One region of the Streptomyces sp. UC4497 genome, then DNA from elsewhere that is predicted to be linked to it. Evidence: riboswitches for the same ligand, from Rfam matches in the RefSeq annotation. Region 1 holds a riboswitch; the other holds the start of a gene.
The links. Region 1 has a riboswitch for ZMP and ZTP ahead of ACYSUO_RS01050 (bifunctional 5,10-methylenetetrahydrofolate dehydrogenase/5,10-methenyltetrahydrofolate cyclohydrolase). Riboswitches for the same ligand answer to the same signal wherever they lie in the genome.

Region 1 (3,394 bases):
CGCGAACAGCAGGCCGTCGATGCGCTGGGAGGCGAAGGTCCGGAGGTAGGCGTCGGCCTGGTCGGCGTCCTCGTTGGCATTGGCCAACAGGACGGTGTAGCCGTGCCGGCGGGCCTCCTGCTCGGCGGCGTGCGCCAGTTCCGAGAAGAACGGGTTGCGGATGTCCGAGACGAGCAACCCCAGTACGTCGGTCCGGGCGCGCCGCAGCGCACGGGCGGGCCCGTTGGCGACGTAGCCCAACTCGGCTGCGGCCGCGAGCACTCGCGCGCGGGAATCTGCCGACGTCTGACTGCTCCCACTGAGCACCCGCGACGCGGTCCCGAGCGCGACCCCGGCCCGCGCCGCGACGTCCTTGATCGTGGCCATCCGTTGCTCCACCTCCTCGTGGATCCCATGGAAACGTTTCCATAGCATGGATGACTTTAAGATCGCATACGGGGCGGGGCGTGGGCAAGGGGTTGGTGGGGGGATGGACGTCTCAGGAGACGGGGCAGCATCATGATCCTTCGCGTCAACGCACCGGGCCGTGCTCGCCGCCTACGAAAGGTCGATTCCAGTGGATGGGCGCATTCAGCAGGTCGAGGCCGTGCTGTTCGACACCTTCGGCACCGTCGTCGACTGGCGGACCGGAGTCGCGGTCGCCGTCGACGACTTCGCCGCACGGCATGGCCTGACGCTCGACGGGGCCGCGTTCGCCATGCGCTGGCGGGAGCTCTACCAGCCGGCGATGGAACCCGTACGCACCGGTCAGCGGGAGTTCGTGCCGCTCGACGTGCTCCACGCGGAGAACCTGCGGACCGTGCTGGGCGAGCACGGGGTCGATCCCACGGCGTTCGACGAGGTCGAGTTGAGGTGGCTCAACGAGGCGTGGCATCGGCTGCCGGCGTGGGCCGATTCCGTGCCCGGTCTCGAGCAACTGGCCAGGAGCGTGACGACCGGAGCGCTGTCGAACGGCAACCTCGCGCTCCTGTCCCGCCTGGCCAAGCACGCGGGCCTCCCCTGGGACGTGATCGTCGCCTCCGACATCACCCGCGCGTACAAACCCCAACGCCAGGCCTACGAGCGGGCCGCCACCTTCCTGGGGCTGCGGCCCGAGCAGGTCATGCTCGCGGCGGCCCACAACGAAGACCTGCGCGCCGCCCGGGACGCGGGCCTTCGAACCGCCTTCGTCGCGCGGCCGACCGAGTACGGCCCCACGCAGACGAAGGACCTGGCGCCCGATGCGGACTGGGACCTGGTGGCGGGAAACCTGGTCCAGTTGGCGACGCTGGTGGGTGACCGGCCCTGGACTGCGGACCGGCACCTCGCTCCGTCCCCGGTGCCCGAATAGCGGTCTCACATGTGGTGGGGCGTTCCGAGCTGGTCCGCGGCGGCCTTCACCGTCTGCTCCAGCAGCACCGCGATGGTCATCGGACCGACGCCACCGGGAACCGGGGTGATCAGACCGGCTCGGGTGAGGGCGCCGTCATGGTCCACGTCGCCGACGTTGCCGGGGTTGTAGCCGGCGTCGATCACGACCGCACCCGGCTTGATGTCCGCGCCGAGGATCAGCCGGGGCCGCCCCACGGCCGCCACCACGATGTCCGCTTCCCGGAGGATCGCCGACAGGTCGGTGGTGCGGGAGTGGCAGTAGGTCACCGTCGCGTCCTTGGCGAGCAGGAGCATCCCGACCGGCTTGCCGAGGATTGCGCTGCGTCCCACCACCACGGCCCGCTTGCCGGCGAGTTCGACGTCGTACGCCTCAAGCAACCGCATGATGCCGCCCGGCGTGCACGACACGAAGCCGGGCCGCGCGAAGCTCATCGCGGCGAAGGAATGCATCGTGACCCCGTCGACGTCCTTCTCCGGCGCGATGGCCTCGAACGCGGCTCGCCCGTCGATGTGCGGGCCGCAAGGATGCTGGAGCAGGATGCCGTGCACGCCCGGATCGTCGGACAAGTCCGTGAGGGTGCGCACGAGTTCGGCGGTCGTGGTGGTGGCGGGCAGGCCGATGTGCCGGGACGTGATGCCCGCCTTCGCGCACCGTGCCCGCTTCATGCGGACGTACGTGGCGGACGCGGGGTCCTCGCCCACCAGTACCGTCGCCAGACAGGGGCTGACCCCCGTGCGTGCGGTGATCTCCGCCGCCCTGGCAGCGGTCTCCGCGACGATCCGTTTGGCGAGGCCGGAGCCATCCATGAGGTGAGCCGTGCGAGTCTCGGACATCGTTGCCCTCCAGGCGTTGCTGACCACTCGCCCAGGCGCACGGCAACGACATCTTGTCGGACCGCTCCCCGGTGGTACTCCACCTCAGCGCCAGTCACGGCCCACGGGAAACTGTAATGGACACCGCAGCCGCACGGAGCGCGCCGACCACGATGGCTCGTCTCGGTGAAGGCCCGCCGAAGCGCTCGTAGGATGCCGGAGTGCCAAGACTCATACCGACGAGCCGCCGCGCGTGGGGTGCCACGTGGGCGGTGCTGTGTGCGGCCGGCCTCGCCGTCACCTTCGGCCTCAACGCCTCCTCGGAGCCCGACCCGCAACCCGAGAAGCCCGTGAGCGCCCGGTGCGCCGAGCTGATCGCGGGCATCGAGAAGCAGTTGGCCAAGAACGAGCGGGACGGCAAGAAGGACGGGGTGGTGACGTTCTCGCGCGTCCGGGGCTCCGGCGAGGACGACTGCCACGAGGCGCTCCGCGACCACTTCGGCGGGGATCGGTGATCCGCGGCGTTTGAATCACCGCGTACGCGGTGCTGGTCGTCGTCGACGTCCGCTTGGCCATCGCGGTGACGCGCCGAGCAACTCCCGCATTTTTGTTACGCGTTGCCGCCCACGTCATAGCGCCTGCCCGCCGCGATCACCGTCTCCACGGACCGCAGCGCCCCGAGGCCTGCGAGCGGGTCGCCCGCCACCACGAGGATGTCCGCGCTGTAGCAGTACGTCGGATGGCCGAGGCCGGCGCGCGGCTGATCGCGGGCACCGACGCGGCCTGCCCAACGGCCGCATCCGCTGGGCCTGGACGAGACGACCGGGCATCACCGCACCAAACAGCAGTCCCCGCACTTGCCGCCGCCGGGAGCGCGGTAGAAGAGGCAGCAACTGCGTCGACGGAACGACAGATCGGCTCCGGTGATCCGGCCCGTGCCCCGCAGTCGGCCCGTCTCCAGCAGTTCGCGTGTCAGGCGCGTGAGATCCTTACGCAACTCGGGCCGGGACCTCAGCAGTTGGGCCGCCGAGCCGGCGAGCGCGGACGCGGAATTGCCGGCCAGCAGGCGGGGCGCCACCTTGGTGGTGAGGCCGCTCTCCACCGCCTCCAGGACGCCGTCCACCTCCGCGTGGACCGCGTCGGCGAGTGACGGGAGTTCCGCTGCGCGTCGGCCCTCGGGCCGGGGCAGCCGGAGAGCCGAGCCCTCGCC
Region 2 (3,394 bases), on a different contig from region 1:
CAGCCCCGCGGCGCCCCGTGGCGTAGGACGGGCGCCCGTCCCACGCCACGGAGGGGCTCAGCCCAGGTCGATCTGGCCGTACAGCGGGAACCCGGCCAGCAGATCCGTCGCCCGGTGGGACACCTCGTCCGCGATTTTCGGGTCGAGGACGTGAATCGCCTTCGACACCGCCCCGGACTTCGTCGTCCCCGGCTCGGAGGCCGCCAGCACCCGGTCCATGAGCGCCGCGATCTCGTCCATCTCGCCCGCGCCGAGCCCCCGCGTGGTCAACGCCGGCGTACCGATACGGATGCCGGACGTGTACCACGCCCCGTTCGGATCCGCCGGAATCGCGTTGCGGTTGGTGACGATGCCGGAGTCGAGCAGCGCGGACTCGGCCTGGCGCCCCGTGAGGCCGTAGGAGGACGCCACGTCGATGAGGTTGAGGTGGTTGTCCGTGCCGCCGGTGACGAGCGTCGCGCCGCGCCGCATCAGGCCGTCCGCCAGCGCCCGCGCGTTGTCCACGATGCGCTGCGCGTAGTCCTGGAACGCGGGCTGCCGCGCCTCGGCGAGGGCGACCGCCTTCGCGGCCATGACGTGCGGCAGCGGCCCGCCGAGCACCATCGGGCAGCCCCGGTCGACCTGGTCCTTCAGCGAGTCGTCGCACAGCACCATGCCGCCGCGCGGACCGCGCAGCGACTTGTGGGTGGTCGTGGTGACGATCTGCGCGTGCGGCACCGGGTCGAAGTCACCGGTGAGCACCTTGCCCGCGACGAGCCCCGCGAAGTGCGCCATGTCGACCATGAGCGTCGCCCCGACCTCGTCGGCGATCTCCCGCATGATCCGGAAGTTCACCAGGCGCGGGTACGCGGAGTAACCGGCGACGATGATCATCGGCTTGAACTCGCGGGCCTGCGCGCGCAGCGCCTCGTAGTCGATGAGCCCGGTGGCGGGGTCGGTGCCGTAGGACCGCTGATCGAACATTTTTCCGCTGATGTTCGGCCTAAAGCCGTGCGTGAGGTGGCCACCGGCGTCCAGCGACATGCCGAGCATCCGCTGGTTGCCGAAGGCCTGGCGCAGCTCGGCCCAGTCCGCCTCGGTGAGGTCGTTGATCTGGCGGACGCCGGTCTTCGCGAGGAACGGCGCCTCGACGCGGTCGGCGAGCACGGCCCAGAAGGCGACGAGGTTGGCGTCGATCCCGGAGTGCGGCTGCACGTACGCGTGCCGGGCACCGAACAGCTCGCGGGCGTGCTCCGCGGCGATCGACTCGACGGTGTCGACGTTGCGGCAGCCGGCGTAGAAGCGGCGGCCGATGGTGCCCTCGGCGTACTTGTCGCTGAACCAGTTGCCCATGGTCAGCAGCGTCGCCGGGGACGCGTAGTTCTCGGACGCGATCAGCTTGAGCATCTCGCGCTGGTCGGTCAGCTCCTGCGCGATGGCGTCGGCGACGCGCGGCTCCACGCCCCGTACGACATCGAGGGCGGCGCGGTACGCGGTGGATTCGGGGGTAAGGCGGGCATCGGTCATGGGGGCAGCCTCCGGACACGGTCGATACGCGGTCGGTTCACGGGTGGTCGGCCCAGGCGCACGGCACACACTGCTCGGGCCGCTCCCCGATGGTCGATCCCATCCCAGCGCGCCAGTCACGGCCCTGCCCCCACATTAGCGGGCGCGTCGCCGGGCGAGGTTTCCACGTCCACATCGCGAGCGACGATAGGAAGGGGCCACAAGCCCGTCCCACACCCAGCGCCATGAGCCGCGACGAACGGAGATCCCGTGACTTCTGTGACTCCATCGACCACCGCAGGACACGCCACGCAGGACTTCATCACCTCCTCCGAAGAGCACGGCGCGCACAACTACCACCCGCTCCCGGTCGTCGTCGCCACCGCCGAGGGCGCGTGGATGACGGACGTCGAGGGGCGGCGCTACCTCGACATGCTCGCCGGGTACTCGGCGCTCAACTTCGGGCACGGCAACCGGCGGCTGATCGACGCCGCGAAGGCCCAGCTGGAGCGGGTGACGCTGACGTCGCGGGCCTTCCACCACGACCGGTTCGCCGCGTTCTGTGCGGAGCTCGCCGAGCTGTGCGGCATGGAGATGGTGCTGCCGATGAACACGGGCGCGGAGGCCGTCGAGACCGCCGTGAAGACCGCGCGCAAGTGGGGCTACCGGGTCAAGGGCGTGCCGGACGGGCGGGCCAGGATCGTGGTCGCGAGCGACAACTTCCACGGCCGTACGACGACCATCGTCAGCTTCTCCACCGACGAGGAGGCCCGCGCCGACTTCGGTCCGTACACGCCGGGCTTCGACATCGTCCCGTACGGGGATCCGGACGCGCTGCGCGCCGCGGTCACGGACGAGACGGTGGCGGTGCTCCTCGAACCGATCCAGGGCGAGGCGGGCGTGCTCGTCCCGCCGCCCGGCTATCTCGCGGGCGTGCGGGAGCTGACGCGCGAGCGGAACGTGCTGTTCATCGCCGACGAGATCCAGTCGGGTCTCGGGCGGACCGGCCGTACCTTCGCGTGCGAGCACGAGGGCGTGGTGCCGGACATGTACGTGCTGGGCAAGGCGCTCGGCGGCGGGGTCGTGCCGGTGTCGGCGGTGGTGTCGAGCAAGGCCGTGCTCGGGGTGTTCCGGCCGGGCGAGCACGGGTCGACGTTCGGCGGCAATCCGCTGGCGTGCGCGGTGGCTCTTGAGGTGATCGCGATGCTGCGCACCGGGGAGTTCCAGGAGCGGGCGGCGGAGCTGGGTGAGCATCTGCACGCCGAGCTGGGCCTGTTGACGGGGACGGGGAAGGTCACCGAGGTGCGCGGGCGCGGTCTGTGGGCGGGCGTCGACATCGATCCGTCGTACGGGACGGGCCGGGAGATCTCTCAGAAGCTGATGGCCCGCGGGGTCCTGGTGAAGGACACCCACGGGTCCACCATCCGGATCGCCCCGCCGCTGGTGATCAGCAAGGACGATCTGGACTGGGGCCTCGATCAGCTGCGGGCGGTGCTGGGCGCGTAGGCCCTTTTACCAAGGCTCACAGGATGACGTGGGGCAGGAAGCGGGCGTACTCGTCCGTGACCAGCCCCGCCGATTCCCGGATGCCGAGGCCGGCCGCCTCGTCCTCGACGACCCACGCGCCGAGGACGACGCGGTTGCCGTCGAAGTCGGGCAGCTCGCTCAACTCCTGGTAGCAGCACGGCTCTTCGGAGGCGGGCGGGGCGGACCCGGGTGCGTGGATCGTGACGCCCGCGCCCTCGCGCCCGAGGAGCGGCTTCGACACATAGCCGGGGCCCGATCCGGTCGCCAGCTCGCGCGGCCCGTCGAGGTAGGCGGGCAGCAGGTTCGGGTGGCCGGGGTAGAGCTCCCAAAGCACCGCGAGCAGCGCCTTGTTGCTGAGCAGCATCTTCCAGGCGGGCTCGAT

Region 2: another riboswitch for ZMP and ZTP. It lies ahead of ACYSUO_RS18145 (glycine hydroxymethyltransferase); the one in region 1 lies ahead of ACYSUO_RS01050 (bifunctional 5,10-methylenetetrahydrofolate dehydrogenase/5,10-methenyltetrahydrofolate cyclohydrolase).

What each region holds. Positions count from the first base shown of each region.
Region 1 covers NZ_JBTYHB010000001.1:246,334-249,727, forward strand. The annotation lists gene ACYSUO_RS01040 (LacI family DNA-binding transcriptional regulator) at 1-366, opposite strand, end outside; gene ACYSUO_RS01045 (haloacid dehalogenase type II) at 557-1,330, shown strand; gene ACYSUO_RS01050 (bifunctional 5,10-methylenetetrahydrofolate dehydrogenase/5,10-methenyltetrahydrofolate cyclohydrolase) at 1,336-2,205, opposite strand; ZMP/ZTP riboswitch at 2,228-2,313, opposite strand; gene ACYSUO_RS01055 (hypothetical protein) at 2,406-2,699, shown strand; gene ACYSUO_RS01060 ((2Fe-2S)-binding protein) at 3,014-3,394, opposite strand, start outside.
Region 2 covers NZ_JBTYHB010000011.1:210,645-214,038, reverse strand. The annotation lists gene ACYSUO_RS18145 (glycine hydroxymethyltransferase) at 58-1,506, opposite strand; ZMP/ZTP riboswitch at 1,550-1,636, opposite strand; gene rocD (ornithine--oxo-acid transaminase) at 1,765-2,991, shown strand; gene ACYSUO_RS18135 (glutathionylspermidine synthase family protein) at 3,008-3,394, opposite strand, start outside.